2 regions of the Pseudarthrobacter sp. alpha12b genome follow, and region 1 is predicted to be linked to the other one. Evidence: riboswitches for the same ligand, from Rfam matches in the RefSeq annotation. Region 1 holds a riboswitch; the other holds the start of a gene.

Region 1 (15,802 bases):
GCCGACATCGACGCCGCTGCAGGCCTGCTGCGCGTCCTGGAAGCCCTGATGGCGGCAGCAAGCGACGACGCCAACCTGCTGTGTGCGGTGGCGGGCCGGCGCGAGCTCCTCACCGGAATTACAGGATCGCTGATGGAATCCATGAGCATCCTGCTGGCGCGCGGGCAAGGCCAGGGAAGCCTGCGCCCGGACATCTCCATGACCGATATGTTCCGGCTGCTGGCCATGCTGATCGGCGTGGTGGACACCATGGAACCGGGCTCTGACGCCTGGCGCCGGCCGCTGGCCCTGGTTGAGGATGCCATCCGTACGGTCCGCCCGTCGCGCCCGCTGCCCGTGTTCGTGCCAGTCCCGGCTGCCCCTGGCTTCACCACCGGGCCGGTCCAGCCCGGCGGCCGGCCGGAGTAGGCCTGCCGCGGCGCGACGCTGACTGCCGCGTTTGCGTTGTCAGCCGAGTCCGTTGTTAGCAGTGGGTACGTGCAATACACTCGAAGTTGGGGTTAGGCAGCCAGCCTCAGGCACTTCCACGTTGGAGCGATCCATGCACTTCGCGCCTGTCCGCAACACGACGGTTGCACTGCAATGAACCACTCAAAGCTTCTCCACTACCTCACAGATCCCCTTGGGCCGGAGGAAGTCCTCCCCACCCTGGCAACCGGGGAGCTGCTGGAACTGCTTGATGCCCTGTACCAGAACCTTGACACCCCAGAGCCCGAGTTCGGCGCGCAGGTTTGGTATGAGATGGGCGTCGAAGAAAGTTGCCGCCGGGCAGTCTCACCTGACGGCGCCGCCCACGGGGTAGCTTAGCCCACCGCCTGCCCCGGCACTTGGCTTTGCTCCGGCACTTGGCTGCCGGTCAGTGCAGACCGGCAGCCAGGTACCGGCCGGCCGTCAGGGCTTGTCGGCTGTCGTTTCCCCGGCCCCGCTGTCCCCGCCTTGGGCGTTGCTCTCAGTCCCCTCGCCGGGCTGGTGCGACTCCTGGCGCGTTGCCTCAAGGTCTTCAGGACCAGGGTGTTCATGACCAAATTGCTCGTGGCCTGCGTGTTCGTGTCCTTCATAACCGTGGCCCGGGTGTTCATGGAACTCGTTGGGCACGTGGTCCTTCGCTTCCATCAGGTGCTGCTGGAGTTTCTCTTCCGCATCCCGGCGCCTCCTGGCAGTGTCGCGCAGTTCCCGGGTTGATTCCGAGCCGCGCGGGTCAAGATAGGCGGCCCGCGACTTTGCGGTCTGCTCTGCTGCCGGCACTCCCGTGCCTTGTTCTCCCCTGACGTTCTCGCCGGTGTCCTCGGTGCCCTGGCCGTCCTGCGGCTCGACAGGCCGTGACTGTTCGTCCATCTCGATTCCTCCTTTGGTGGCCGCCTGGGTGTGGGCTGCCTCTCTTCCAGTGCACCACATATGGCGCCCGGAATGCTGGCCGCCTAGGGGGTTCCCGTGTCTGCGCGCTTGCGGATTTCCCGGCGCACCAGGGCCTGGAGTGCAGGCACGGACGACGACGGATCAAGGTCAAGTGCTTCCCGAAGCCGTTCGGAGAGAAGTTCCAGGTCCTCTTCCGGTACGTCCGAAAGTCCGGAAAAGCGCTTAAAGAAGCGTTTGGCAGGGAGGCCCGCCCGCCGTCGGGCGTTCTTCTGGCGGAGCCTGCCCGCCAAACCGCCTGCCGGATGCAGCTGATTTTCCATGGTTACCGTTCATAGGGAATCCATGGCCAACTGCATAAGCCGATCTCATAGTACAACCGGCACCGGCCCAGTAAAGTGACGTGAATCACTCCGTTGTGCGCGGGGCTGCCGGATTAGTTCCAGCCCAGAAACCTCAACAGCGCCGCAGTGCCGGCTCCGGCGATGACCACCACCAGGAAGGGTGGCCGGAAAACCAGGGCGATCGCTGCCGCGGCGAGCGCCCCCAGCCTGGCGTCGGCAGCGAGCCCCTGGCCCGACACCGCCGCATTCACCACGGTCAGCGAGGCAAGCAGGCCGATAGTCATGGTCCCTGCGACGCGTGATGCCCGCGGGTCCTCAAGGAACTTGGCAGGAACAAAGTAGCCCACGATTTTCCATGCATAGGCAAGCCCGCAGGCAATGAGCAGCCAGATCCACAGGCTCATGCGCCTGCCTCCGGATCGGCGCTTTCCCTGTGCCCGGTTCCCGCACCACGGCTGTCCCGGCCCGGGCGATGGCCGGAGTGGTGGCCGGGGCCGTGGGCGCCGTATGGCTCGACGTCGGGCTCAAGGCCTTCGTCACGACGGCCGTGGCTGAACCAGCCCACCAGCGCCGCCACTACTGCGGCCACCAGGATGGGCACGCCCGCCGGCACAAAGGGAACAGCAACTACCGTAGCCACGGCACACACCACCGCGATGGCGATGGGTTCCCTGCCTTTGAGCCGGGGCCAGAGCAGCGCCAGGAAGGCGGCGACCGCGGCCCCGTCAAGCCCCCACTGCTTGGGGTCACCCAACCCGCTCCCGGCGAGCGCCCCCACCGCCGTGAAGAGGTTCCACAACACGTAGACGCCGATCCCGGCGGTCCAGAATCCACGGCGCTGCTCAGCCGGGTCCGTCTGGCCCGTGCTGGTGGCAGTGGATTCGTCGATGGTCAGCTGCGCGCCGATGAACTTCCGCCACCCGGTGGGCCGCAGCAGCGCGTTCAGCTGCATGCCGTAGATGCCGTTGCGCATGCCCAGGAGGGTGGCAGCGCTCATGGCCGCGAGGCCCGAGCCTCCGCCTGCCACAACCCCAATGAACGCGAACTGCGAGCCGCCGCTGAAGAGGAGCAGGCTCAGGGCCATGGTCTGCCAGAAGTTGAGGCCGGACGTCACCGCGAGCGCCCCGAAGGACACGCCGTAAAGGCCAGTGGCAATGCTGATGGAAATACCCACCCTGACCGCTGGCGAGGCCAGCAGCTTCACCCGCGGCCTCCCGGGTTACGGCCGGGCGCTGCCCGTTTCCGCAGGCTCCAGGCCCACAGGATCAGCGGCGCCTGGAGTGGAAGCCGGGCGGCGTGGATCTTCCGCCGGAGGGGCGTCCCTTGCGGACCGTACGCCCTCACAAGCGCGTCGACGTGCCCTGCCAGGAACGCGGTGAACATCGCCGTAAGGGCAGTGGCTGTCAGCCTGCGGGTGGGCGGGAGGAGAATTCCGACGGCGGCCGCCAGCTCCAGCAGGCCACTCACGGCGATCCACTCGTCCCTGGACAGGACGGCCAAAGGATGCTGGGATGCAGTGCTTTGGGTGGTGTCAGTCGTCGGATCCTGGCGGCATAGATATTCCGGGACTACGTCGCGGTAGAAGCCGGGGTCCCTGAAATGCTTACCGGCGCTGGCAAGCAGGAGGGCTCCCATGGCAGCTGCGGACAGGTGCTGTAGGGCCGCGCCTTGAATGGATCGGCACGAAGCGGACAGGCCCTTAGCGGCGGGGACGGACCTGGGAAAAGACATGGAACCACTCAATCACAGCCACAGCGGAGCCCAGAAACCGGCGTTTGAGCCAATGCGGTAAAGGCGACGGCGGCAAGGCGACGATGGCAAGGCGGCTCCGCGTGGCTTCACCTCCAGGCGAGCGGCGAGCTTCCGTACGGCGGCGGTGGGGACTGATAGTCCAGCGGCTGGCCCGCGTCCAGCAGGGGCGGACCGACGTAGCGGAGATCCCCGTAGCTGCTATCCCTGAATCGGTATTCGGGCGCGGGCAGTTCCGCTGGGCTTTCTCTGCGGTCCGGGCTTTCTGTGTTCCTCGCGCTTTCCGCGTTATTCGACAGGGAAAACAGTTCCTCGGAGGTGCGCGCCAGCGACAGGTGGGCGGCGCCGCCCATGCCCCCGTGGCGGCGCCCGGCCAGAAGGCGGACGGCCGCCGCGGCCACCCCGTACCCGGTGGCGTGGTCCAGCGCCTGGACCGGAAGGGCTCCGGGGCGCCACCCGCCGTCGTCGTCCTCTTTGCCGCAGACGTGCGCGATTCCGCTGGCGGCCTGGACGATGCTGTCAAAGCCGCGCAGGACGCTCCACGGCCCGCTGCCGCCCCAACTGTTGAGGGTGACCACCACCAGTCTTGGATGTGCTGCCAGCAGTTCCCGCGGGTTGAGCCCAAAGCGGTCCAGGGCGCCGTGCCGGTAGCCGGTTACCACGACGTCTGCGCCTGCCAGCAGTTGCCTGAGGCGGTGCTGGTTTGCCGGGAGGCCCAGGTCGGCTGCCGCGCTGCGCTTGCCAAACGCGGTGTCCACGAACTGGTCTTCGATCTCGGGAAAGGCGGGCGGGTCGATCCGCAGAACGTCTGCTCCGAGCGCTGCCAGCAGGCGGGTGGCGACCGGCCCTGCGATCACCCGCGTCAGGTCCAGGACCCGAATCCCGTCCAGCGGCAGGCCGGTGCCGCCGTCGTTGCCCTTACCCTGGCTCTCACCGCCGCCTGTCACAGCCGTTGCCGCCCCAAAGTCCTGCAGCCCCAACCCGGCCATGGTGCCGTCAGAGTGTTCCACGGCGACCCAGGACCCCGCGCCCGCCGCCTGGCCCATCTCGGAGGCAAGCCACTCCGCGCGGGTTCTGACGGCGGCAGCAATCCCGCCGTGGCCCTGGATGGCCGCCTCAGCCTCGAACGCCGCCATGGAACGAAGGGCGTGTTCAGCCCCTGCCGCGGAGGACGCACCCAGCGCCTGCAGCAGCCGTTGCTCGTGGTGCGGGTAGTTGGCGTGCAGCCGGATCCAGCCGTCGGCGGTGCGCCGGAAGCCGGACAGGGGCGCAAATCCCTGCGGTTTGCGCCCCGCAATGAGCAGGTGTCCGAAGGAATCAAAGGCAGCCGCCGTGAGCCCAGGTGTGGTTCTGAAGCGGCCAGGCGTACCCGCGTACAGGTTCAGTGCATCCGCCGCTGCTTCCACCGACTGGAGTGCCAGGCCTTCGACGTCGAGCGGACCGGCCCACCACCGGGGCCGGGAAAACGGGCCGGGGGCGTCCATGTCCCCCCCTACTTTCCCTGCGGCGAGGCAACGTGGAGCTGGTCAAGGACACGGGCCGGCACGTTGGTGGTGATCTCCTGGATGCCCAACTCCCGGCAGAGCGCCACATCCTCGGGTGAGTCCACGGTCCACACCCTGAAGCGGCGGCCGGAGTCCAGCCAGCGGCGGACGGTGTCCGGCCGCTCACGGACGTACTCGATGCCGGGCCCGGCCATGCCCACCTCGCGGTCGTCCAGGATCCGTTCGCCCTCCAGCTGGGTGGCTTTCATCAGGTTGGCGATAGCGCCCCCGGTAATCGGCCCCACGCCGAGCCCGCCGCGGATTTCGTGGATGGTGAGATCGTCCACGAGCTGGCAGATGTACTGGGGCGGGACAGAAAGAAGCAGGTGGCGGACCGAATCCGGGCTGAAACTCATGAAGGTCACGGCCACGTTGTCCACAGTGGAGCTTTGCGGGTCCCAGCACTCGCTGCGGAGCACCTCCAGGACCCGGTCCTCCAGCTTGAGCTGGTACGGACTCGGATGCTTGAGCTCGATGGCCAGTTTCACGGGACGACCTGCCCCGCGCAGGATGTCCAGCAGCTCCGGGAGGGTGAGGAGCTGCTCCGAGCGCGCCCCGTAGGTTTCAGGGATGCGGACTCCCTTCCAGGACGAGAAATCCAACTGGCGCAGCTCACGGAGCGTTCGGTCGGCTACCGGCCCGGTCCCATCCGAGGTGCGGTCCAGGTTGGCGTCGTGGAGCAGGACAAGATGCTGGTCCCGGGTCAGGTGGACATCGCACTCCACCCCGTCCGCCCCGTCGGCCAGGGCCTGCAGGTAGGCGGCCCGGGTGTGTTCGGCATAGGCGCCGCTTGAACCGCGGTGGGCAAAGACCAGCGGCCGCTGCATCACTGACTCGTCAGTTGTCATGCACACACGGTAGCCGACCGGCTCCCGCCTTCGGGGCTAGGCTTGGCACATGCAGGTGAACTCTGAGGCAACTACTGGGCCAACCACGCAGGAAGCCCCCACCGAAGCCGCGCAGCAGGTGGGGTTGGGCGCGGAGGCGGCAGCCGCCGTCGTACGCCGCCAACCCGGTGCCGACGACGCCGAAAAGGCGGCAGCGCTGCGGAAGATGAAGCTGCTGGCGCTGAGCCTGCTGATTGCCATGGCAGTGATTTTTGTCTTTGCGTTCGCGCTGCAGAAGGAATATCCGTGGCTGCAGTACGTGCGCGCGGCGGCTGAGGGCGGCATGGTGGGTGCGCTGGCCGACTGGTTCGCCGTAACGGCCCTGTTCAAGTACCCCATGGGCATCAAGATTCCGCACACGGCCATCATTCCACGCAGGAAAGACCAGATCGGTGCTTCCCTGGGTGAGTTCGTGGAGACCAATTTCCTCTCCGAGCAGGTTGTCCAGGACAAGCTGGCGAGCGTCAATATCGCCCGCCGCGCCGGTGAGTGGCTGGCGGCGCCCGGCGGCGCCGACCGCGTGGCCAAGGAGGGGGCTGCCGTCATCCGCGGCGCCTTCAAGGTTTTGAATGACGACGACGTCCAGGCCGTCATCGAGGGCATGGTGCGCAAGCACCTGCTCACACCGCCGTGGGGACCTCCGGTGGGCAGGCTGGCGGAGCGGATCTTCCACGACGGACACCATCACACGCTGGTTGACCTGTTGGTGGACCGCGCGGCGGACTGGGTGGACGACAACCACGATACGGTCACCCACCTGGTGTCCGACCGCTCCCCCACCTGGGTTCCGCAGTTCGTGGACGGGCTGGTGGGCGACAAGGTCTACCTCGAAATCCTGAAGTTTGTGCGGGCCGTCCAGGCGGACCCCCGGCATCAGGTTCGGCAGTCGATCGACAAGTACCTCAGCGACCTTGCGCAGGACCTGCAGCATGATCCCGCGATGATTGCGCGTGCAGAGGACATCAAGGCGCAGGTCCTGGGCGACCCCGAGGTGCGCGAGCTCGCGTCCCGGACATGGGGCACGGTCAAGAACGCACTGCTGGGTGCCGTGGACGATCCGGACAGCGAACTCACCATCAAGTTCAAGGCAGCGGTGCGCGATTTTGGGTCGCGCCTGGTGCAGGATCCGGAACTGGCCGGGAAGGTCAACGCCTGGATCGGTGACGCTGCGGGTTACCTGGTCCGGACCTACCGTTCGGACATCGCCGGGGTCATCACGGACACGGTGGCGCGCTGGGATGCCGAGGAAACCTCGCAGAAGATCGAGCTCCAGGTGGGCAAGGACCTGCAGTTCATCCGCATCAACGGCACGGTGGTGGGGTCGCTGGCAGGGCTGGCGATCTTCACGGTGGCGCAGCTGATCTTTGGGTGATTCGCTCGGGGCTTTTCGCTGCGGGTAGATTTTTTCGCTGCGCACATTCCTTTTCGCGCCGGGTATTCCCTGTGTGTCAGCCTGTTGTGTGACACTTCGGGGCGGGGAAGGAACGCCCATGGAAATTCCGACTCGTCCCACAAAGTTTCATCGGTTCTCGGCCCAGCAGAAGTGGGATTTGTTGCTGGAATACGACAAGTGCGTGGACTGGGGTTCCAAGTCCGAGTTTTGCCGCCGGGTTCAGGTGCACTCCGCGACCTTCCGTGATTGGCTTGCTGCCCGGGATGAAGGGCGGCTCCTGCCGCCGGGGGTTCAACCCGGGACAGGTGAGGGGAAGACATGGATGACAGCGCGTGACAGGGATGAACTCAAACACCTTCGGACAGAGAACGAGCGGCTGAAGCAAAAGCTGGAGAAGTCGGAGGCCGCGGTGGAGATCCTGGGAAAAGCTGCCGCGCTCCTGGACGCTATGGCCCGGAGCGCGGCAGCAACAGATCCCCACTTGGACGAACCGGAACCAGGCCGGCCAGAGTGGCTGAAGAAGCCCGTCGACGGGACGTCCTCCTCGGAGTGATCACCGCGTTGAGTGGTGTCGGCTACGGAGTCCGCAGGGCCTGCAGCCTGCTGGGGCTCTCCCACGAGACCTGGTACCGGTATCGCAGAGGCACCAAACGCCCCGGTGTTGTCGTTGCACACCGTGACCGGTCCTATCCGAACAGGATCAGCCCCGAGGACGAAGAGAAACTGCTCCAAACCATTAACAACGAGGAGTATTCCGGGCTCTCCGTCACACAAGCCGTGAGGAGGATGGCTGATGCCGGGGACATCTATTGCTCGATGGCATCTGCCCACCGGATCGTCCGTCGGCATGGCCAGAACGGGGACCGACGCCGCCGAAGATCCGCTGGCGCCGCAACAACCTCCCGCGCGAAACCAGTCCTCCAAGCCACAGCGCCGAACCAGCTATGGTCCTGGGACATCACGATGCTTCGGGGACCCGGCAGACAACACCTCAAGCTCTACACCATCATTGACGTCTTCTCGCGGAAAGTCATGGGCCACCGAGTCGAGCAGGTCGAGGACACAGCACTCGCCCAGGACCTCATCCGCAGCGCAGTCCTGGCTGCCAGGACAGCCCCGAAAGTGCTCCACGCGGACAACGGAGGACCCATGAGGTCCGCCCGGACATGGGAACTGCTGCGCACCTTGGGGATCCGTCCTTCGCATTCCCGCCCGAGAGTCTCCAACGACAACCCCTACATCGAATCCCTCTTCAAGACCGTGAAGTACTCACTCGAATTCCCCGAGCGCTTCGAATCGCTCAAACAAGCTAGAGACTTTGCGCGCTGGTTCTTCGATGACTACAACAACAACCACCTACACAGTGGCCTGAACTGGTTCACACCCACTTCAGTGCACGATGGCAGCGCAGCAGACATCCGGAACCACCGCCAACACGCCCACGAGGCCTACTACCGCCGACACCCCGAACGCTTCCGCAGCCCCCCGGTCACTCCGGCACCGCCCGGGGAAGCCTGGATCAACCAACCCAACCAAACACCCAAACTGTCACAGACAGCTTGATTTATTCCGTATTAGGGGTGCGGGAAGGAACCTGCGCAGCGGGAACGCGTACGACGGCGGCACGCGCTTTTTAGGGTCAAGGCACCTTTGGCCGCGGGTGGCGTTGGCGGCCTGGCGGATTGGGCAGGGGGCGGGCTCAAATGTCAGTGCCTCGTTGGATGATGTCGGTATGGGAATCGACGGTGGTGTTGGGGCGGCTTTGGAGGGTGTCCATGCCTCTGTTGCTGCCCTGGGTACGCTGGAGAAAGAGGACGTTTTCCTGGCGTCCGGGGCTCATGTTGGTGCCGGTGTGGATGTGTTGCAACGGCGGTATGAGCTGTGTCTTGAAGGCTTGGAGCTGATGGCCCGGCTGGAAGCTCAACTCGCCGCGCTAAAGTCCCGGCAGGCCGTCCGAGCCGTTGAACTGCAGGAGGCCATGACGCCGCCGGACGCGTCGATCCAAGACCGCACTTACGCGCAGATGTCGGTGGTGGAGGAGGTCGCCGGGGTCCTGACCATCAGTTCGGCGGCCGCGGGCGCGTTCACGGACCAATCCCGCAGGGTCTGTTCCCTGCCACCCGTCATGGACGCACTGGCCGCCGGCGTGTTGTCCTGGCAGCACGCGAAGATCATCGCCGACGAAACCGAAGGCCTCTCCCCCGACGGCGCGGCCTCTCTGGTGGCGCACTTCTTCGACCCCGATGCGCCGAACCCCCACCGGGGTGCCACCCCCGGTGAGCTCGTACCCTCCCGGTTCCGGGCCAAGGTCCGTGGGTGGCGGGAACGCCACCATCCGGAATCGATTGAGAAGCGGCACGCCAAGGGGGTGGCTGACCGGCGGATGGAATACACCCCCGACCGGGACGGCATGGCCTGGGTCTCCCTCTACCTCCCCGGGGATACCGCCTGCGCCATCTGGAACCGGACCACCGCCACCGCCCGAGGCCTCCAAGGCCCCACCGAAGAGCGCACCCTCACCCAACTCCGCCCCGACATCGCCGCCTCCCTGCTCCTCGGCGCTGGAACTGCCAAGGAACTCAGCGAAGTCCCCACCCCGCGGGCGGACGTCCTGGTCACCGTCCCCGTGCTCTCCCTCCTCGGCCAGACCGATGAACCCGCCGTATTGGATGGTTTCGGCCCGATCCCGGCATCCATGGCACGCAGGCTCGTCGCGGACGGGGCTGACTCGTTCTACCGGGTCCTGGTCGACCCCCGTGACGGGGCACCCTTGGAAATCGGCAGGAAGAACTACCGGCTCACCGAAACCATCAAACGCTGGATCAGGATGCGGGATGCCAAATGCACCTTTCCCGGCTGCACCAACCGCACCCCCGACAACGACACCGACCACCTCACCGCCTGGCAACACGGTGGCATCACCAACGTCAGCAACCTGGCTCAACTCTGCCCTAAGCATCATCGGCTCAAACATCACGGCAGATGGACACCGGACCCGGCCAACAAGAATGAGCCACCCGGCTGGACCTCACCAACAGGCAGGCACTACAACGCCGAACAGCAGGATGCCGAACCAACCCCCTGGCCACCAGGAACCTGGCCGCAATGGCCGCAGTGGGCCGTGCCCCGTGAATGCCGGTGCCTTGACGCGCACCTCGAAGACCTCCCGCAGTGGGAACCCGACGACGCCAGATACGTGGACCTCAACGACCTGCCGGCCGACGATCCAGTCTGGGCCGAATTCCACGCCGAGCCATACGCCCTGTCACCGTGAAGCCGGCCAGCCACGCGGTTGGTACGCCAACGGGTATGCCAATCCAGCTTGCAAACGGCTGGGTCCTATGCGAAGGCCTCCAGCTCCACGCCTGCGGCTTCAAGACCTGCCCGAATGTTTGCCGCCGTCTCCACGGCGCCGGGGCTGCCGCCCTGCAGTCGCAGGGAGTCCGGCTGGACGGTGACGATGGACCCGTCGATGGCCACCACTTCGCCTTTCGTGGCCAGGCGAACGGCCCGCTCAACGATAGTGTCGACGTCGTTCAGCATGGCGTCTTCCCTGGAAAGCGGCACCAGGGTGCCGTCGGCGTAGTAGGCGCGGTCGGCGAAGGCCTCGGTGAATACGGGGTGGCCGGCTTCCTTGGCCTGCTTCAGCAGCTCCGAGCCCGGGAAGCCCAGGATGGGAAGTCCGGGATCGTAGGCGTTCACGGCCGCAACCAGGGCGGCGGCCTGCTCGGCATCATGGATCAGCGTGTCATACAGCGCACCGTGTGGCTTCACGAAGTCCACCGAGGCACCCACGGCATGTGCGACGCCGTCGAGCGCGCCCAGCTGGTACAGCACGTCGCCGAATAGCTCATCAAAACTCATGTCCAGCGAGCGCCGGCCAAATCCGGCCATATCGCGGTAGCCAAGGTGCGCACCCACGGTGACGTCAAGTTCGTAAGCCGCCCGGCAGCTGTCCAGCATGGTGACCGGATCGCCTGCGTGGAGGCCGCACGCTACGTTGACGCTGGTGGCCAGCTGAAACATCGCCGGATCGCCTCCCGCGGTCCAGGAGCCGAATGATTGGCCTACATCAGCGTTGAGATCCAAGTGTGTTGCCTTCCAGGGTCAGGTTGTCCGGCCCGGCAGCGGCGGTCAGCTCCCCGGGAATGGTGTCCGGCATGGGTCCGAACGCCTCCCTGGCGTTCTGCGCCACGGCACGGCCCATCACGAGGTTACCGGCTCCGCCCACAACTGCCCCTATGCCGAAGGGGAGGGCCCGGCCGAACAGCGCAGTGCCCTGCCGTTTGAGCAGGTTCTTCAGGAAGGCGTGCTGGATACTCTTCCGGACGCTGCCGAATCCAGGCATCGAGGACTTGGACAGCATGCTCCCCCAGACGTCGGCGGGCTTGGCGCCCCCGGCCGCCTGGCCGCTGAGCGTTCCCAGCAGGGCGGTGCCTTCCTCACCAAGCATGATGGCCATGACCATGGTGCCGGCCTTCTCGGGATTGGTGAGGCGGATGCCGTGGAGCTCTGCCAGCGAGGTCGCGTAGAGGGCCGTCGCCTCCAGGAAGCCGACGGTTGCGGCTGCGGAAAGTCCCAGCGACGCCACGGTTCCAACACCAGGGACGACGGCGGTGGCTCCCACGAGGGCGCCCCCACCGGCCACTGCGCGCAGGTAGTCACGCTCTGCGATGGCGGCCAACTGGGCGGCGGTGGCCCGCGGATGCTTCTTCTGGAGCCGGCGGATGTAGGCCACCACCAGGGGCCGCTGGATCTGCACTGCCTTCAGCAGCATGTTGTGGACACCGGGCTTGGGTTTGCCGTCGGCATCGAACATTGCGTTGTGGGCGGTTTCCTGTGCGATTCGTACTGCGGGATTGCTGCGCCTGGCCATGGTCACCTTCATTCAAATCGACCTGCAGCGGGTAGGCTGCCGTGCTTATCCATCCTATGTGGACAAACACTAAGCATGCTGAACTTTCCGATCCGCGTCACCTGCCACCCCGGCCCCCGGCCTTCTAGCTGGCGGGACCGGCCAGGTTGTTGAACGTGTAAAGGTGGATACCTTCCACTGCCCCGCCGCGCTTCAGTTCCGCCACGATGGACTCGGGCGAGTAGTGGCCGCCCCGGAGCAGGCGGCGGCCAAGCGGGCCCCTGCGGTTCAGCAGTTTGAGGGATGGGCCCACACCGATCCTGGTCGCAAGGGAAATCAACTCGGCCCGCGGAACAGCGCCGGGCACCCCAGCCCAGACAGGCAGGCGCACCCCTTCCCGGCGCAGGGTTTGGGCGTACCACTGGATCCGTGGGGCCGAAAAGCACAGTTGCGTCACCACTGACGATGCCAGATGCTGCTTTTCCAGCAGGGCATCGAGCATGTGCAGTTCACTGTGGTCCGGGTGCCCCTCGGGGTAACCCGCCACCCCGGCCCGGATCCGTCCGCCGGAAACCTCCGCGAGGTCCTCCAGCAATGGAAGGCTGCTGTCATAGGGACCGGCCGGCTCCCCCGCGTCACCGCCGACGGCGAACACTTCGGTGATGCCGGCGTCGTGGCAGTTCCGGAGCACGCCGGCCAGTTGCTCACGGCTTTCGATGCTTCGTGCGGCCAGGTGCGGGACAACCTCGAAGCCAAGGTAGGCAAGCTCGATGGCCGTCCGGATGGTGGGTCCCACACCCCGGCAGGGCAGGCACGTCACCGTCAGCTGTGTCCCAGCGGGTACGGCGGCCTGGACGATGGCGGCAATACCCTCCGAGGGAATGACCTGCATCCGGACAGGCAGTACCGCACCGGACTTGCCGGCCTGTCCTTCCGCGCGAATCGATGCTGCGGCTGTTGCCATGAGGGATTGAATCGTCATGAGGAACTCCAGGTTTGGCCGGCCACGGGTGGCGCGGCATGGATCGGGCCCCTCCCCGCTCTGTATTGGACCTGAGAGATTCCGCAAACCCATCAGGGCCTGCTTGCACCGTCGGTGAGTGCTGCCGGAGCAGCACTGCTTTCCAGAGTCGCCTCGCCGTGACGGTACATGGGCCTGAGAGATTCCTGGGGAGGATTTGCTCCTACGGCGCCTGCCCGGTGATGGCCGGGAGAACTCTCCCGCCACAGCTCGAAAGGCTGTATTCAGATTTGGTGCCACGGCGGCCGGCACCTGCCCCTCCCGGCTGGAGGGAGTGCGGGCGCCGGCCGCGTGGATGGGCCGGCAGCTAGCGCAGGATGACCGTCCGGTTGCCGGAGAGGACTATCCGCCCTTCAGCGTGCCAGCGGACGGCATTCGTGAGCGCCTTGCATTCGGCGTCGCGGCCAACCGTGACCAGGTCCGAGGCGGAGTACGTGTGGTCCACCTCGATGACCTGCTGGGAGATGATGGGCCCCTCGTCCAGCTCCGAGTTGACGTAATGGGCTGTGGCGCCCACCGTTTTGACGCCCCGCTCGTAGGCCTGGTGGTAGGGCTTGGCACCCTTGAAGCTGGGCAGGAACGAGTGGTGGATGTTGATGGCCTTGCCACTGAGGCGGGTGGTGGCCTCGTCGCTGAGCACCTGCATGTAGCGGGCCAGCACCACCAACTCCACGGCGTAGTGGTCCACCAGGCCCAGCAGCCGCTCCTCGGCATCGGCCTTGGTTTCCGGCGTCACGGGGATGTGGTGGAACGGAACACCGTGCCACGCCGCAAGCGGTTTCAGGTCCGGGTGATTGGACACCACGGCGGCGATCTCCACGGGCAACTCACCACTGCGGGCGCGGAACAGGAGGTCGTTGAGGCAATGCTCATACTTGGAAACCATCACCAGGATGGGCTGCTTGCGTCCGTGGCGTTCCAGCCGCCAGTCCATCTGCCACTCCTGGGCCACCTGACCGAAACCCGCCCGGAGGCGGCCAAGGTCCAGCTCAACCCGAGAGGTGACGTGGATTCGCATGAAGAACCGGCCGCTAGCCCTGTCGCCGAACTGCTTGATGTCCACGATGTAGCATTCCTGTTCCAGCAGGTATGCCGCCACCGCCTGGACAATGCCAAGGGCATCCGGGCAATGGAACGTCAGCACGAATTCCCGGCCCGTTTCGTGCGGCATGGCCTGGAGCTGGCCGGCCCCCGCCGCGCGGACCTCGGTGCCGATCACCGCTTGACCCGCTCTTCGCGCGCTTCTGCGGAGGCATCCTGCCGTGCCGCCCTGCCGGAAGCGGCGTCAGTGAAGTCCTGGTCCGCCTGCAGTTCAGCCTGGAACGCGGCGAAACGGGCCTGGTGTGCGGGCCGGCGGCGGAGGACGAACCACGCGGCGCCCAGCAGGACGAACCACACCGGGGTGACCAGCAGGGCCACCAGGGTGTCAGGCTGCGTGGTCAGGGCCCAGATCACGAAGGCGAAGAACGCGAAGACCACCCAGACCATGGCCACACCGCCGGGCATCTTGAACTTCGATTCCTCATGCAGGTGCGGCCGGCGGCGGCGGAAAGCGATGTAGCTGGCCAGGATAATCGACCAGACAAAGACGAAGCAGACGGCGGAGACAGTGGTCACCATGTCGAAGGCCTTGCCCACGTCCTGGCCCGCATACATGAGGACGACGCCGGACAGCAGCAGCACGCAGGAGAGGAACAGTGCGTTCTGGGGCACCTTCCGCCGGGACAGTTTGCCAAAGACGTCGGGAGCGTCGCCTTCCTGGGCAAGGCCGAAGACCATGCGGGACGTCGAGTAGATGCCGGAGTTCGCGGAGGACATCGCGGAGCTCAGCACCACGAGATTGACCACGGTGGCCGCGGCGCCCAGGCCTGCCAGGGAGAACATGGCGATGAAGGGGCTGTGACCGGCCCTGAACTCAGTCCAGGGGGTGACGGCCATCAGGATGATGAGGGCGCCCACGTAGAAGAGGAGCACGCGGATGGGGATGGAGTTGATGGCCTTGGGAAGGTTCCGCTCCGGGTTCTTGGCCTCGGCGGCGGTGGTGCCCACCAGTTCGATGCCCACGAAGGCGAAAACGGCGATCTGGAAGCCGGCCACGAAGCCCATGAACTCGTTCGGGAAGAATCCGCCGTGGCTCCACAGGTTGGTGAAGGTGGCAGGGCCGGCGTCGGACTGGAAACCGGTGAAGATCATGAACAGGCCAACGATGATCAGAGCGGCAATGGCAATGATCTTGATGAGTGCGAACCAGAACTCCGTTTCGCCGAACGCCTTCACGGTGGTGAGGTTCAGCAGGAGCAGGATGGCCACGGTGGCCAGGCCGGGAATCCAGAGGGGTAGTCCGGGCCACAGCTCTTTGGAGTAGCCCGCGATGGCGATGACATCGGCGATGCCGGTGATGACCCAGCAGAACCAGTAGGTCCAGCCTGTGAAGAAGCCGGCCCATGGACCCAGCAGGTCAGCGGCAAAGTCGCTGAAGGACTTGTAGTTGAGGTTGCTGAGCAGCAGTTCACCCATGGCACGCATGACGAAGAACAGCATGAAGCCGATGATCATGTACACAAAGATCACCGAGGGGCCGGCCGCCGAGATGGTCTTGCCTGAGCCCATGAACAGGCCGGTGCCGATTGCACCGCCGATGGCGATCAGTTGGATG
Region 2 (15,802 bases), 420 kb from region 1:
CGGTTTCGATCCGGCGGAACACCTTTTCCCCGCCGCTGACCCAGAGCTTGTGCCGAAGCGGGGACAGGACGTAGTCGTGGCAGCCCACAAAGTCGGTAACCGTCTTGGTAAAGCTGGTCTTGAACATGCCCATTCCGTAGAGGTTGTGGGTCTTGTCCTTGATGCGCGCGGCAGGCGGAGTGCCGCAGAAGTCGTACTCAGTGCAGCCAAGTTCCTGCATCCGCCGGATGGCTGCCCACTGCACCAAGTGCGAGTCACCGTACTGCTTGCGGTTCTGGGTGGAACCGCCGTCCTTGTACGTTGCCTTGGCGCCGTAGTTGATGACGAATGCGCCAACGCTGGGCTTTCCGTCCTCATAGGTGAAGAAGAAATTTCCCTGGCCGCGGTTGCAGAACCCGTCCCAGAACCGTGCGTAGTAGTCGTAGCTGCGCAGGGGCATGGACCCCTTGGCGTTGACGGTGTTGGCCATGAGGTCGTACAGGGCGCGGTAGGTTTCAGGTCCCTGTTCCTGCCGGACCACCTGGCAGCCCTCGCGCTCGGCGCGCCGGATGGCGTTGCGGGCGCGCGAGGAGATGGCCTTGAAGACTTCCTCCTCGGAGCCCGAGATGTCCAGCAGGGCCGTGGAGTCGTTGGACTGGATATTGGGTGCCTTGACCAGGCCGGCTTCGCGCAGTTCCATCTGTGCCTCGTCGGAATCGACAATGTCCGGCTCCACTTTGATGGTGAAGACGTTCAGCTTGCTGCTGCGGACAAAGGATGCACAGGCTTCAAGGGCGGCTCCAAGGTCCGCTGCAGCCGCCAGGTCAGGACCCTTGATCAGGTACCACAACCGTCCCAGGACGGGGAAGCTCTTCTCCAGCACCAGGTTGTAGCTGGAGTGTCCGCCGCTCTCCAGCACCAGGAACCGGACTTTCCAGCCGCTTCCGTTCTTGACGGATGCATAGGCGGCCGACTGCAGCATGTTGCCGCCGTTCGGGTTGGCCGTGACGTGCTTGTCCCAGTTCTCAATTTCCTCGGCTGTGGCAAAACGTGCGGTGAATTCTCGCAAAGGGGCCGTGTCCAATCGGGTTTGTGCGCGGTTTCGGTACTTCTGGATGCGTGCGGACATGCAGCCTCAAGTCTAAAGCCTCAGGTGCTCCCGGCTTTTCTCCAGCGCGCCCGGAACGGGATCGCCCGGTTGCGGAGCGCCACCTTGACGGAGCTCAGGATGTTCTACAAGGGTTGGGGTATGACGCCGGATGGGGAACAGGGCACCGCTCCTAAGGGAAGAGGCAACCAGCCGTACAGTGCGGGGGTCCAAGCAGCCGCACTTGCCGGGTTCCTGTTGGCGTCCCTGCTGGTGGCGGCGCTGGGCGGGCTGGCATCGGCGGCCAATGTCACGGGCTGGTACGCCACCGCTGACAAAGCCCCATGGTCCCCGCCCAACGGCGTGTTCGGCCCGGTCTGGACCATCCTCTACGCCGCAATGGCCCTCGCAGCATGGCTCGTGTGGCGCAAACGTACAGTCGGGACACGACAGGCCATGGTGGCCTACGCCATCCAACTGGCCCTCAACCTTGCCTGGACCCCGGTGTTTTTCGCCCTCTACCCCGCCTTTGGCACGGCAGCCCTGTGGTTGGGGCTGGCCATTATCGTTGCCCTGGTTGCTGCGGTTACGGTGACGGTGCTGCATTTCGGTCCCATCAGCCGGACGGCAGGACTGCTCCTGCTGCCCTACGTCTCATGGCTGGTGTTCGCTGCCAGCCTTAACTGGTGGGCGGCAGTGCACAACTAGGCGAACGGAGACCGGTCAGCCGGCCCTGCAGCCGGTGCATCAGCAGCCGGTCAGCATTCGACGACGTTGACGGCGAGGCCGCCCATGGCGGTTTCCTTGTATTTGGAGGACATGTCTTTGCCGGTTTCGCGCATGGTAATGATGACTTCGTCCAAGGAGACGCGGTGGGTGCCGTCGCCCCAGAGCGCCATTTTCGCGGCGTTGATGGCCTTCGCCGCAGCGATCGCGTTCCGTTCGATGCAGGGGACCTGGACCAGCCCGCCGATCGGGTCACACGTCAGGCCCAGGTTGTGTTCCATCGCGATTTCCGCGGCGTTCTCCACCTGCGCCGGGGTGCCGCCCATGACCTCGGCCAGGCCAGCGGCCGCCATCGAGGACGCGGACCCCACCTCGCCCTGGCAGCCCACCTCAGCCCCGGAGATCGAGGCCTGTTCCTTGTAGAGCACCCCCACCGCGCCCGCGGCGAGCAGGAACTTGACCACCACGGCATCCCGGTCGGCCTGGGTGGCCTGGTCCATGCCCGGGGCGAAGTGCAGCGCATAGAACAACACCGCCGGGATGATCCCGGCCGCCCCGTTCGTGGGCGCGGTGACCACCCGCCCGCCGGAGGCGTTCTCCTCGTTCACCGCCAACGCCACCAAGTTAACCCACTCCTGCCAATACCTGGGGTCGTAATGGTCCCGCCCGTCCTGCCCGTCCTGTTCGGTGTCTTCGGGGCGGGCGGTTTCTTTCTTCAGCCGCTCGTACCAGTCCGGGGCGCGGCGGCGGACCTTCAACCCGCCCGGCAGCACCCCCTCCCGCTTCAACGACGTCTGCACGCAGTTCTCCATCACGGACCAGATATGCAGCAAACCCTCCCGGATCTGCTCCTCCGTCCGGGACGCCTTCTCATTCACGAACATGACATCGGCGATGCCCAGCCCGGTCACCGCGCAGTGCTCCAGCAACTCCGCCGCGGTCCGGAACGGCAACGGCAACTCCTGCTTGGACGCGTCCAGTTCCTGCTGCGCCGCGTCCTCCTCACCCTCCCGGACAATGAACCCGCCACCGACCGAGAAAAACGTCGCCGCATGCACCACCGCACCGCCGGCGTCCGACACCGTGAACGTCATCCCGTTCGTGTGCCGCGGCAACACCGTCAACGGCCGCAACACCATGTCCTTCACCCCATACGGCAACGCCACACTGCCGGCCAGGTTCAGGGTCCCGGTCTCCGCGATCGAGGCCAACCGCTCCTCCACCTCATCAGGCAGGATCAGCTCCGGATGGAACCCCTCCAACCCCAACAAGACAGCGGTCATCGTCCCATGCCCATGACCCGTCGCCGCCAACGACCCATACAAATCCACCCGCAACCCAGCCACCTCAGCCAGCACCCCCGAGGCCTTCAACTCCTCCGCGAACACAGCAGCAGCCCGCATCGGCCCCACAGTATGCGAACTAGAGGGCCCAATCCCAATCGAAAACAGATCAAAAACTCCGACTGCCATAACTAAATCCTTACTGAAAACTGTGGTGAGGTGCGTGGCCGGCTTGGGTGGGCGGCTGCGGAATTCCTCCGCGTGCTGGCTCGTTCCTCGCCTCTGACGCACGCTTCCGGAATCCCCCAGCCACCCAGGGGTCCGTCACCAAAGCGACAGGGCAAGCAGGCAACGAGCAGGCCGACGATGGTGAGTGCCGGGAAAAGAAAAACACACCTAGTCCTCGCCCTCCCTCTTCCTGTTCGTGGCCCTCACCTTGGCCCCATGCACCGTGGCGACATGCCCACGAGCGTCGGCGGAGCCGGACTTTTCGAAAGCGTGCGTCAAAGCGAGGAACGAGCAGCACGCGTGAAAATGTCCGGTCCGCCGTCGCGAAGGTGACCACGGGGCAGCACGCGGAGGATGCCGCTCCCACCGGGACAAAGGCGACCAGGGACCAGCACGCGCGAAAATGTCCGGTCCGTCGGTGCCGCAGCCAGGCACAGCGAGGCACAAACCTTACTTGGCGCGGCGGTAGAACGGGAGGCCGACGACTTCGAACGGTTCGGCCTTGCCGCGGAGATCGATGTCCAAGGCGGTGCCGGGTGCCGAATGCTCGACGTCGACGTAGGCCATGGCGATGGGGTAGCCGAGGGTGGGCGAGGGCTGGCCGGAGGTGACTTCGCCGACGGTGGCGCCGTCCTTGAGGACGGGGTAGTGGGCGCGGCCTGCGCGCCGGCCCTTGCCTTTGAGGCCCACGAGGCGGCGGCCGGAGGTGCTGCCGGCGCCGGCTTCCTTTTTGGCGGCCAGCGCGGCCTTGCCAACAAAGTCGCCTTCCTTGGAGAGCGCGACGACGGGGCCCAGGCCTGCAGCGAACGGGTCGCCCTGCAGCGACAGTTCGTTGCCGTACAGGGGCATCCCCGCTTCGAGCCTGAGGGAGTCCCGGGACGCGAGGCCGGCGGGGGTCAGTTCCCCGTCGTCGGCGATGGCGATAAGTGCCTGCCACAGCCCGGGGGCGTCTTCGTTGTCCACGAAGATCTCGAACCCGTCTTCCCCGGTGTAGCCGGTGCGCGCGAGCAGGAGTTCCTTTCCGGCGCCACCCACCAGGAACGGAACCTCGACGGCGGCGTAGTACTTCAGCTCCGTCACCAGGGAGTGTTGCGCGGCCGGGACCAGGCGCAGCAGGAGTTCCTGGGCTTTGGGGCCCTGGACGGCAATCAGTGAGGTCCGGGCTGAGGCATCATCCACCACAACATTGAATCGCGCGGCCCGGTCCTGGAGGGCTGCCGCGACCACAGCGGCGTTGCCCGCGTTAGGCACCACCAGGAAGACGTCTGTACCGTCCTGTGCGGCGGGGCGGCGGTAGGTGATGAGGTCGTCGATGATGCCGCCCTCCTCATTGCAGATCAGCGAGTACTTGGCCTTGCCCACGGCCATGGCGGAGATCTTTCCCACCAGGGCGTAGTCCAGGAAGGCGGCGGCATCCGGGCCGGTCACCCAGACCTCGCCCATGTGGGAGAGGTCGAACAGCCCGGCCGACTTGCGGACGGCGTGGTGTTCGGCCAGTTCGGAGCTGTACTTCAACGGCATCTGCCAGCCGCCGAAGTCCGTGAAGGAAGCGCCAAGCTTTTTGTGCTCGTCGTAAAGCGCGGTGTATTTCTCGGTCATTGGTGCCGGTCCTTAGTTTTCGAAGTCTTCCAGGGGCGGGCAGGAGCAGATCAGGTTCCGGTCCCCGGCGGCACCGTCGATCCGGCCCACCGGCGGGAAGTACTTGTCCTGCTTGTGATGGGCAGGGAAGGCCGCCTGCTCCCGCGGGTAGGCGCGGTCCCAGTCAGAGCTGACGACGGCGGCTGCCGTGTGGGGTGCGTTGCGCAGCGGGGAGTCCTGGACAGAGAAGTCGCCGTTGGCCACCTGGTCGATTTCCTTGCGGATGGTGATCATGGCCTCGATGAACCGGTCGATCTCGGCCAGGTCCTCGGACTCAGTGGGCTCCACCATGAGGGTGCCCGCAACCGGGAACGAAAGGGTGGGTGCGTGGAAGCCGAAGTCGATGAGGCGCTTGGCCACATCCTCGGCGGTAACCCCGGTCCTGGCCGTCAGTTCGCGCAGGTCCAGGATGCACTCGTGCGCCACCAGCCCGCCTTCACCGGTGTAGAGCACCGGGAAGTACTCGTTCAGGCGGGACGCGACGTAGTTCGCTGCCAGCAGCGCGGACTTGGTGGCTTCGGTCAGGCCCTCACCGCCCATAAGCTTCACGTACGCCCAGGAAATCGGCAGCACGCCCGCGGAACCGAAGCGGGACGCGGAAATCGCAACCCCGTGCCCGTCCTCGTGGGCGGCCTTGTTCGCATCGCCCGGCATGAACGGTGCCAGGTGGGCCTTGGCAGCCACGGGTCCGACGCCGGGTCCGCCGCCGCCGTGCGGGATGCAGAAGGTCTTGTGCAGGTTCAGGTGGGACACATCCCCGCCGAACTGGCCCGGCTGCGCCAGCCCCACCAGGGCGTTCAGGTTGGCGCCGTCGATGTAGACCTGGCCGCCGGCAGCATGCACAGCATCGCAGACCTCGCGGACATCCCCGTCGTACACGCCGTGGGTGGACGGGTAGGTGATCATGATGCAGGACAGGACGTCCTTGTTGGCCTCGATCTTGGCCGTCAGGTCATCGTGGTCGATCGTGCCGTCAGAAGCCGTGGCCACGACCACGACTTTCATGCCGGCGAGCACTGCGGAGGCGGCATTGGTGCCGTGGGCCGAGGCCGGGATCAGGCAGACGTTGCGCTGCTGCTCCCCGCGGGAGTGGTGGTAGCCGCGGATCGCCAGGAGTCCGGCGAGTTCGCCCTGGGAACCGGCGTTCGGCTGGATGGACACCTGGTCGTAACCAGTGATCGTGGTCAGGTCCGCCTCGAGGTCGGCGATGAGTTCACGCCAGCCTTCGGTCTGGGAGTCCGGTGCGAACGGGTGGATGGAGGCGAATTCCGGCCAGGAGATGGCCTCCATCTCGGCCGTGGCGTTCAGCTTCATGGTGCATGAGCCCAGGGGGATCATGGTGCGGTCCAGGGCCAGGTCACGGTCCGAAAGCTTGCGGATGTAGCGCAGCAGCTGGGTTTCGGACCGGTGTGTGTTGAACACCGGGTGCTGCAGGTAGTCGGAGGAACGCTCGACGGCGGCCTCCAGCCCGAAGCCCTGGTCTTCACCCCGGCTGTCGGCAACCTTGGCGCCAAAGACGTCGGCAACCTGGGCGACGATAACCGGCGTCGTGGTTTCATCGAGGGCGATGCCGACGGTGTCGGCGTCGACGCTGCGGAGGTTGATGCCCCGCGCCTCGGCGTCGGCAATGATGCCTGCAGCCCGTCCGGGGACCCGGACGGTCAGGGTATCGAAGAAGCTGTTGTGCAGGACCTCAACGCCGGCAGCGGCAAGCGAGGTCGCCAGGGCACGGGCGTGGCCGTGTGCAGTTGCGGCGATCGCCTTGAGCCCGTCGGGGCCGTGGTACGCCGCGTACATGGAGGCGACGATGGCCAGCAGCGCCTGCGCGGTGCAGATGTTGGAGGTGGCCTTTTCGCGGCGGATGTGCTGTTCGCGGGTCTGCAGGGCCAGGCGGTAGGCGGGAACGCCGGCGTCGTCCTTGGACACGCCCACCAGGCGCCCCGGAAGCGAGCGCTCCAGCCCCTTGCGGACAGCCATGTAGGCAGCGTGCGGGCCGCCGAAGAACAGCGGAACACCAAAGCGCTGGGCTGAACCGACGGCGATGTCGGCGCCCTGTTCGCCCGGAGGGGTGATGAGGGTCAGGGCCAGCAGGTCAGCGGCCACCGTGACCAGTGCGCCACGCTCCTTCGCAGCGGCGATGACGCCGGACTGGTCCCAGACCCGGCCGGAAGCGCCGGGCTGCTGGAGCACGATGCCGTTGATGTCGCCCTCGGGCAGGCCCTTGGACAGGTCCGCGACCTCAACTTCGAAGCCGAGCGCCTCGGCGCGGCCCTTGACGATGGCGATGGTCTGCGGGAGCACGTCGATGTCCAGGACGGTCTTGCCATCGGCGGCGGGCTTGGCCTTGTTGGCGCGGCGCATCAACAGCACGGCCTCGGCCACGGCGGTGGCTTCATCCAGCAGCGATGCGTTGGCAATGGGCAGCCCCACCAGGTCCTGGACCATGGTCTGGAAGTTCAGCAGCGCCTCCAGCCGGCCCTGGGAAATTTCCGGCTGGTACGGGGTGTACGCGGTGTACCAGGCCGGGGCCTCCAGGATGTTCCGGCGGATTACGGCGGGGGTGATGGTGTCGTAGTAGCCCTGGCCGATCATCTGTACGGCGGTCTTGTTCTTGGCGGCCAGCTTCCTCAGCTCGGTGAGGACTTCAACCTCGCTGAGCGCATCCTGCAGTCGGAGGGCGGTTTCCTGGCGGATGACCTTGGGAACGGCGGTGTCAACCAGGGAGTCGACCGTGTCGTAGCCTACGGCCTTGAGCATGGTGTCGACGTCGTCCTGGCGGCGCGCGCCAATGTGGCGGTCTACGAAGGTGGTGGAGGCTGGGGTAACCGACACGAAGGAACTCCAATTATTCAGGCGGCGCAGGGTACGCCACAGCTATTCGGGTCCCTCCCCACTCTGTATTGGACCTGAGAGTTTCCGCGTGGCCTGCCTGGGCAGGACCCGCTTGCACCGTCGGTGAGCACAACAGTCTTTTCGCTCCCTAAAGGGAGGCAGGAAACTGCCTGCTGCTTTCCAGAGGTGCCTCGCCGCGGCGGTACGGGGGCCTGCGAGATTCCTGGGGAGGATTTGCTCCTACGGCGCCTGCCTGTACTTCCGGCAGAACTCTCCCGCCGCAGATCAAAGGCTATTCATTTGTTGGATCATGACGGCCGGTGACAGCCCTCACAACTCTCCATTGTCCTACGCCGCAGCCCCTCCCGGCAAATGGCCGGGACTACCTCCGGAGCCGCTCCAAAGCGGCCAGGAGTTCCTCCACGTCGGCGGCCGCTCCCCCTTCCGGCGCAGGGCCCACCGACAACATGGCGTTGAAGTACAACCCGTCCCCCATGTAGAGGACCGCCTTGGCCAGGCCCGGCCCCACATCGGCCGCAATCTCGTCCAGCCATCGCTGCTGGATGGCTGCGAACCGGCGCCGCGTCTCTTCGTGCGCCACTTCGGCAAGCCTGGTGGCGGCCACGATGACACGGTCCAGCGCAGTGTCAGCCCAGACGGAGGAACGGATGAAGTAGGCAGCGGCGCCTTCAGTAGCCGCAGCCATAGCGTCGGCGTCTTCCCGGGCCAGGCCCTCCAACCGGTCAAGCAGCACCGCTATGAGGGCTTCCTTGTTGGGAAAGTGGTAGAGGAGGCCACCCTTGGACACCCCGGCCTTCCGGGCTACGGCATCAAGGGTTGCGGCGCGCTCCCCCACTTCGATCAGCAGGGACTCGAAGGCGTCAAGGACCGCGTCACGGGCTACAGGCTTTCGGGGCATGCCTTCCATCATGCCCTTCACCGGGTGGGAAACCGGAATGCGCTCGAGTTTCAAACTATACCGTCCAGACGGTACAGTTATTGCATGACAACTTCCATCCGCTACACACCGGCCCACGCGGACAGCGCCGCTACACGCCGCCCGTGGCGCGACTGGCTTGCGCTGGGGATCCTGATGTTTCCGGTGCTGTTGGTGGCGGTGGACAACACCGCCCTGACCTTTGCCCTGCCCGCCATCACCCGCGCCCTGGAGCCTACCGGCCTGCAGCTGCTGTGGATCGTTGACGCCTATCCATTGGTGCTGGCCGGACTACTGGTGTCCATGGGCAGCCTGGGCGACCGGATTGGGCGGCGGCGGCTGCTGGTGATTGGCAGCATGGGCTTCGCCGGACTGTCCGCCGCCACGGCCTTTGCGCCCACGCCGGAGTGGCTGGTTGCCGGCCGCGCGGCCCTGGGCTTCTTCGGCGCCATGCTGATGCCGTCAACTTTGTCGCTGATCCGCAACATCTTCCCTGAGCCCAACCGCCGCAGGCTGGCTGTGGCCATTTGGGCCGCCGGCTTCTCCGGCGGCGCCGCCTTGGGGCCAATCCTGGGCGGATGGCTGGTGGAGCACTTTTGGTGGGGTGCCGTGTTCCTCGTCGCCGTGCCACTCATGGTCCCCCTGCTGGTGCTCGGGCCGGCCCTCATTCCGGAATCCAAGGACCCCGCGCCGGGCAAGGTGGACGTCCCGAGCATCCTGCTCTCCATGCTGGTCATGGTGCCCGTGGTCTACGGCATCAAAGCGGTGGCCACCGAGGGACCGGGCGCGGCGGGGCTGGGCAGCATACTCTTTGGGCTGCTGATGGGAGTGGCGTTCGTCCGGCGGCAGCACCGGCTGCGGCACCCACTGCTGGACATGTCGCTGTTCCGGAACAGGGTGTTCAGCATGGCCATCAGCGCCAACATCCTTGCCTTGTTCTCCTTCAACGGGTTCATCCTGTTCCTTGCCCAGCACCTCCAGCTCCTTGGGGGAATGACCCCGTCCGCGGCGGGTGTTGCCATGATCCCGGCACTGGCAGCCACGGTGGTGGCCGGCCTGGTGGTGGTGCCGCTGGTCCGCAAGGTCCGTCCTGGGTACGTAGTGGCGGCGGGGCTGGCCTTCAGCGCCACCGGCTACAGCATGGTGGCTTTCGGGAACCACGACGCCGGACCCTCGCTGCTGCTGGCGGCACTCCTGGTCCTGGCGTTGGGGGTGGGCACGGCGGAAACCATCTCCAACGACCTCATCCTCGGCTCGGCGCCGCCCGAGAAATCGGGGGCCGCAGCGGCGATTTCCGAGACAGGCTACGAGGTTGGCTCGCTGCTGGGGACCGCGGTTCTGGGGTCCATCCTGACGGCGTCCTACCAGCAGAACCTTCGGCTGCCCGCGGGACTGAACGGCATGCTGCCCGAATCCGCCCTGCACAACGCGGGGGAAACGCTGGCCGGCGCCGTCGAGGCGGCCAATCTCCTGCCCGCGCCCCTGTCGCAGCCCGTCAGGGACGCCGCGGCGGCAGCTTTCGACTCCGGCGTCCACATCACTGCGGCAATTGGGCTGGTACTGATGGCGACGGCGGCAGTGCTCGCCGCCGTCGTCCTCCGAAAGGTGCCAAAAGCGGCTTAGCCGCACTTCGGCAATGCGGTGCCTGCAGCAAAAAGGCGTCCGGCGCCGAGGGTGCTGCCCTCAGCGCCGGACGCCCCGGTGACATGCCCGCTATTTGGAGTCGGCGGCCGTGACCTTGGCGGTGGGCTTCATGTTTTCAGCCTGCACCATCCAGGCGAACTGCTCCAGGCGGGCGATGAACTCGTGGAGGAGGTCCGCGGAGGTGGGGTCTTCCTCATCCACTTCGTCATGGACTTTGCGCATGGTGCCTACGGCCGCCTCCATGGCTGCGACAATCCGCTCAATGGCATCCGCGGTGCTGATCAGCCCGTCAGGGAACTGGGCCAGGCTGGTGGTTTCGGCAACAGTGGAGCTGCGGCCATCCGGGAGCGCGTGCAGGGCGCGCATGCGCTCGGCGGTGTCGTCGGCGAACTGGCGGGCGGCGTCGACGATCTCGTCAAGCTGCAGGTGAAGGTCGCGGAAGTTGGTGCCCACGATGTTCCAGTGCGCCTGCTTGCCCTGAACGTGGAGCTCGATCAGGTCCGCCAGGACAGCCTGCAGGTTGTTGGTCAGTGTCGGTGAAGCTTTCATGCATCCTCCTCAATTGGTCCAATACGGCAGACGCTACCAGTCGTGGTGGGCATGCCGGCAGGGCCAGAGGAAATTTCTCAGTGAGCTTACTAATTCCCAAAAAGAGTCATAAAAGAATGTGATTCATATTGAGTCTTGCATCACAGGTCCGGCGCCTCCATACTAAATGAACGCCATTCATATAGTGACCTCCATCTCACAGCCTTCCAGAAAGTGGTGCCATGACAGAGACAATCCGCACCAGTACCGCCAAACCCGGTCCCCACGCCCACGCGCCCGCCGCGGACGGTGTCAGCGCCAAGGGGCTCAAGGGCGGGCAGCTCGGGCTCCTCGCCGTCGTCGTCCTGGGCATTTCAACCATCGCCCCCGCCTACACCCTCACCAGCGCACTGGGTCCAACCGTCAACGAAGCCGGACTCCAGCTGCCAGTCATCTTCCTGATCGGGTTCATCCCCATGATCCTGGTCTCGCTCGCCTACCGGGAGCTCAACGCCGACTCCCCGGACAGCGGCACTACCTTCACGTGGGTGACCAAGGCGTTCGGGCCCTGGATCGGCTGGATGGGCGGGTGGGGCCTGCTGGCAGCGAACATCATCGTGCTGTCCAACCTGGCGGGCGTCGCCGTCGACTTCTTCTACCTCTTCCTGTCCCAGCTCACCGGCTCCCCCGAACTGGCAGACCTTGCGGACAACAAAGCGTTGAACGTGGTCACCTGCTTCGTTTTCGTGGCACTGGCCGTCTGGGTCAGCTACCGCGGCCTGCACACCACCAAGATGGTGCAGTACAGCCTGGTGGGCTTCCAGCTGCTGGTACTGGGCCTGTTCGTGGCCATGGCCTTCGCCAACTGGTCCACGTCGGAAACGGCCATTCCGTTCAGCTGGGACTGGTTCGACGTCACCAGGATCGAGACGTTCGGGCAGGTCGCCGCCGGCATTTCCCTGTCGATCTTCGTGTATTGGGGCTGGGACGTCTGTCTCACGGTCAACGAGGAGACGGCCAACGGCAAGAAGACCGCCGGCGCGGCCGGCACCCTGACCGCCGTCATTGTCCTGGCCATCTACCTCCTGGTCAGCATCGCCACCATGATGTTCGCCGGCGTCGGCGATACCGGAAACGGCCTGAACAACGCCGAAAACCACGAGAACATCTTCACCGCGCTGGCCTCCCCCATCATGGGCCCCTTCGCCATCCTGATGTCCCTCGCCGTGCTCTCCAGCTCCGCCGCATCCCTGCAGTCAACGTTCATGTCGCCGTCCCGGAGCCTGCTGGCCATGGCGCACTACGGCGCCCTGCCGGAACCCTTCAGCCGCATCAGCAGGAAGTTCGCCACGCCGGGCTTCGCCACCATCGCCGCCGGCGTGATGTCCGCGGGGTTCTACGCAGTAATGCATGTGGTCAGCGAGAACGTCCTGAATGACACCATCCTGGCCCTGGGCCTGATGATCTGCTTCTACTACGGCCTCACGGCCCTGGCCTGCACGTGGTACTTCCGGCACAGCCTCTTCAACAGCGTCCGCCACTTCGTGTTCCGGCTGGTGTGCCCGGTGGTGGGCGGCGTGGGCTTGTTCGTGGTGTTCGTCCAGACCGCTCTGGACAGCCTGGCTCCGGAGTTCGGCAGCGGTTCCGAGGTCTTCGGCGTGGGCCTGGTGTTCATCCTGGGCGTCGGCATCCTGGCTTTGGGCGCCGTGGTCATGCTGGTCATGTCCCGCACCCACCCGGGCTTCTTCCGGGGCGAAACCCTCAAGCGGGACACCCCCGCCCTGGTAGTCCCGGAGTAAGTCCGCAGTCCACAAAGGTGCCGTGCCCCCAGCCAGGGGCACGGCACCTTTTGTGGTTCACGACGACGGACCGCTCACCAGTAGTGCGCCACGTCGATCACCAGGCGGGAGCCGGAGCCCGGGCCGTCCAGGGTGAACACCCGGAACGGAAGGCGGGCGCGGACGCCCAGGCCGAGGCTTGTGTACCCTTCAAAGCTTCCGGCGGAGACCACTTGGCGGAAGGTCTGGTAGCCGGACACGTTGCTCAGCTCATTCCGGTCAGCAGGACTGTAAGTGGGGTTGCCGTTCTGGTCGTAGGAAGGCGCCATGATGCTGACGTGCAGGCGCGCGCCGCCCCGTACCGGAATGAAGGCCCCCGAGCCCTCCTGCTCGATCCGCGGTACATACTGCACCGTGTAGGAGACCGCAGGCCCGTTGAGATCAACCACCAGCCGGTCGAAGCAGTAGTGCTGACCGCTCCGGACGTTGGTGACGGATGCCGGCCCGGCGCCCTGCCCGGTTTTCGCGAGCGAGCCCCAGGTGAGCCCACAGTAGGGCGCCGCCGAGGCAGGCGCTTGACCCACTAATCCCAGCCCCGCAGCCAGCAGGATGGCTGCGAGCCAGATGGAGAACTTTTTCATTGCGGTGCCATCCACGAATAGAAGCCGTCGGATGCCTCCAGCGTAGGAGTGTTCGGACCCGGAAACGAGTGAGCATTTTGATAACAACGGCGCCCGCGGACAAAGCAGCGCCGGCCACCTCAAGGAGGTGGCCGGCGCCGGCAAAATAAGGGAAAAACCTTAACCTTCGCAGTCGCGGCAATACTTCAGGCCGTCCTTTTCGCGGGCAACCTGCGACCGGTGGCGGACCAGGAAGCACGACGAGCAGGTGAACTCGTCGGACTGTTCGGGAACCACGATGACGGTCAGTTCCTCATTGGACAGGTCGGCGCCGGGCAGGTCGATGCCTTCAGCGGTGTCGTTCTCGTCGACATCGATAACCGCGGTCTGCGCGTTGCCGCTCCGTGATGCCTGGAGGGCCTCGAGAGAGTCGGCGGGCGACTCTTCTTCCTGCTTGCGTGGAGCATCGTAATCGGTAGCCATAGCATGTTCACTTTCGTTGCTGCGCAGCGCCATTTCAGGCACCTCAGTGAAGCAGTTTAGGGCATTATCCCGCTACCGGCGCAATAGTGTGCTTAAGCAGACATCCCGCCGCTTCCAGGGGCAGTTACTGCGTGCTCCGAGCGGGCCTGGTGAGCTCCGATGGACACCCCGCTCAGCGCCGGAAGCCAACCCCACCGGGTGGCGTCAGCCATGGCGCCGGCGGCACTTGACTCGGATTCGTACGTAAAGGTGTCCAGCAGCCAGTCGCGGAGCCGGACGAGCAGGGTAGCCGTCATGCCTGAAACCTACGCAGCGATTGTTGTGGCCACGTTTCGCCGGGGTCTCCCCCTGATTAAATCCGGTGCTGGTTCCTCAGCCGGGCGGGGCCGTACTGCTGCGCACGACGAGTTCCGGCTCCACCACCAGCGTCCGCGGTCCCTCCGCGCCGCCGAACGCCGTGAGCATCATGTGGATGCACCGCCGGCCCAGTTCTTCAAAGTCCTGCCGGACCACCGTCAGCGGCGGGCTGAAGTAGCCGGCCTCCGGCTGGTCATCGAAGCCCACCACGGACATGTCCTGCGGCACCCTGATGCCGGCCTCGGTCAGGGCGCGCAGGACCCCCAAGGCCATCTGGTCGTTGCCTACAAAGAGGGCAGTGGCACGGCGCGTGGCGGCAATCTTCCGCCCGATTTCATAGCCGCTGCCCGCGCTCCAGTCGCCCTCGATGATCAGGTCCGCCGTGAGCCCGGCGGAATCCAGGGTGGCCCGCCAGCCGTCGGCGCGGGCCACGGCGTCAATCCAGTCCTGCGGCCCCGCGACGTGCCCGATCCGGACGTGCCCCTGCCCTATCAGATGTTCCACGGCCAGTTCGGCCCCGCGGCGCTGATCCACCTTGACGCCGCCCACGGTGTCATTTCCGTTGGGACCCACGGCCACCACCGGCACTCCGATGGGCAGTTCCGCCAGGGCGGCCAGCGTCTCCAGGTGCGGCACGATCACCACGAGTCCGTCCACCGACTGGTCCAGGAAGTGCCGGACGGCGTCCAGGATCGCGTCCCGGTTAACCTCCCGCAGCGCAGCCACACTGACGAAGTACCCAGCGTCCCGTGCAGCGCGTTCCACCCCCAGCAGGGTGTTGGCAGGCCCGTACTGCGAGAGCTCGCTTGCCAGGACTCCGATGGTCTGCGAGCGCCGGGTGACAAGGCTGCGGGCAGCGGAGTTGCGGCGGTAGCCGAGAGCGGCAATCGCCGCTTCCACCTTCCCGCGGGTCCCGGGGCTCACGTTGGGGTGGTTGTTGACCACCCGTGACACGGTCTGGTGCGAGACCCCGGCCATTTCCGCCACGTCCTCGAGCCTGGGCAGCCGGCATGGCCTGCCGTCCGTCACGGGGTTCTTGTCCTTGGCAGCCGCCGGGGCCGGGACCTCAGCCGTGCCACCGGATCAGATCCCGCCGGCCAGTTTGTAGTAGGCGGCGTTCCAGTTCAGGTCCTTCTTGAACTGGCGGATGGTGGTGCCTTCGTCGATGGTGAGCAGTTCCGTCTTGGCGATCTCGGCGAAGTCCTCGAACACATCCATGCCCACTTGGGTGGAAAGCACGGTGTGGTGGGCGGCGCCGGCGGTTAGCCAGGCTGCGGCTGAGGTGGCGAAGTCCGGTTTGGGCTCCCACAGTGCGCGGGCCACGGGCAGGTTGGGCAGCGGCTGGTCCAGCGGAACAACGTCGACGGCGTTGGCCACCAGGCGGAAACGGTCCCGCATGTCGGACAGGGCGACGACGACGCCCGGGGAGGCATCGGCGTCGAACACCAGCCGGACCGGATCTTCCTTGCCGCCGATGCCCAGCGGGTGGATTTCCAGCCGCGGCTTGGTGGCCGTCAGGGAGGGGCAGACCTCCAGCATGTGGGCGCCCAGGATCTTCTCCGAGCCGGGCTCCAGGTGGTAGGTGTAGTCCTCCATGAGGGAGGCGCCGCCCGGCAGGCCCGCGCCCATCACCTTGGCGGCGCGGACCAGGATGGCAGTTTTCCAGTCCCCTTCGGCGCCAA

The links. Region 1 has a riboswitch for glycine ahead of ACTAQI_RS18775 (methylenetetrahydrofolate reductase). Riboswitches for the same ligand answer to the same signal wherever they lie in the genome.
Region 2: linked by a shared signal. The riboswitch ahead of gcvP (aminomethyl-transferring glycine dehydrogenase) and the one ahead of ACTAQI_RS18775 (methylenetetrahydrofolate reductase) in region 1 are both predicted to bind glycine.

The regions. Positions count from the first base shown of each region.
Region 1 is NZ_CP196746.1:4,061,766-4,077,567, reverse strand. Features, by position in the region: gene ACTAQI_RS18850 (TetR/AcrR family transcriptional regulator) at 1-408, shown strand, start outside; gene ACTAQI_RS18845 (hypothetical protein) at 583-807, shown strand; gene ACTAQI_RS18840 (hypothetical protein) at 892-1,335, opposite strand; gene ACTAQI_RS18835 (hypothetical protein) at 1,419-1,676, opposite strand; gene ACTAQI_RS18830 (AzlD domain-containing protein) at 1,790-2,101, opposite strand; gene ACTAQI_RS18825 (AzlC family ABC transporter permease) at 2,098-2,901, opposite strand; gene ACTAQI_RS18820 (DoxX family protein) at 2,898-3,332, opposite strand; gene ACTAQI_RS18815 (CoA transferase) at 3,536-4,930, opposite strand; gene ACTAQI_RS18810 (glycerophosphodiester phosphodiesterase) at 4,939-5,838, opposite strand; gene ACTAQI_RS18805 (DUF445 domain-containing protein) at 5,888-7,249, shown strand; gene ACTAQI_RS18800 (hypothetical protein) at 7,368-7,823, shown strand; gene ACTAQI_RS18795 (IS3 family transposase) at 7,781-8,833, shown strand; gene ACTAQI_RS18790 (DUF222 domain-containing protein) at 9,003-10,544, shown strand; gene ACTAQI_RS18785 (LamB/YcsF family protein) at 10,610-11,359, opposite strand; gene ACTAQI_RS18780 (hypothetical protein) at 11,343-12,146, opposite strand; gene ACTAQI_RS18775 (methylenetetrahydrofolate reductase) at 12,271-13,107, opposite strand; glycine riboswitch at 13,260-13,359, opposite strand; gene purU (formyltetrahydrofolate deformylase) at 13,454-14,317, opposite strand; gene cycA (D-serine/D-alanine/glycine transporter) at 14,362-15,802, opposite strand, start outside.
Region 2 is NZ_CP196746.1:4,477,387-4,493,188, reverse strand. Features, by position in the region: gene ACTAQI_RS20845 (lipid II:glycine glycyltransferase FemX) at 1-1,108, opposite strand, end outside; gene ACTAQI_RS20840 (TspO/MBR family protein) at 1,229-1,774, shown strand; gene ACTAQI_RS20835 (L-serine ammonia-lyase) at 1,825-3,264, opposite strand; gene gcvT (glycine cleavage system aminomethyltransferase GcvT) at 3,754-4,902, opposite strand; gene gcvP (aminomethyl-transferring glycine dehydrogenase) at 4,915-7,773, opposite strand; glycine riboswitch at 7,964-8,061, opposite strand; gene ACTAQI_RS20820 (TetR/AcrR family transcriptional regulator) at 8,156-8,692, opposite strand; gene ACTAQI_RS20815 (MFS transporter) at 8,777-10,333, shown strand; gene ACTAQI_RS20810 (Dps family protein) at 10,424-10,903, opposite strand; gene ACTAQI_RS20805 (APC family permease) at 11,125-12,681, shown strand; gene ACTAQI_RS20800 (AMIN-like domain-containing (lipo)protein) at 12,756-13,301, opposite strand; gene ACTAQI_RS20795 (DUF4193 domain-containing protein) at 13,461-13,763, opposite strand; gene ACTAQI_RS20790 (hypothetical protein) at 13,856-14,059, opposite strand; gene ACTAQI_RS20785 (LacI family DNA-binding transcriptional regulator) at 14,136-15,149, opposite strand; partial or broken gene ACTAQI_RS20780 (hypothetical protein) at 15,146-15,211, opposite strand; gene araA (L-arabinose isomerase) at 15,204-15,802, opposite strand, start outside.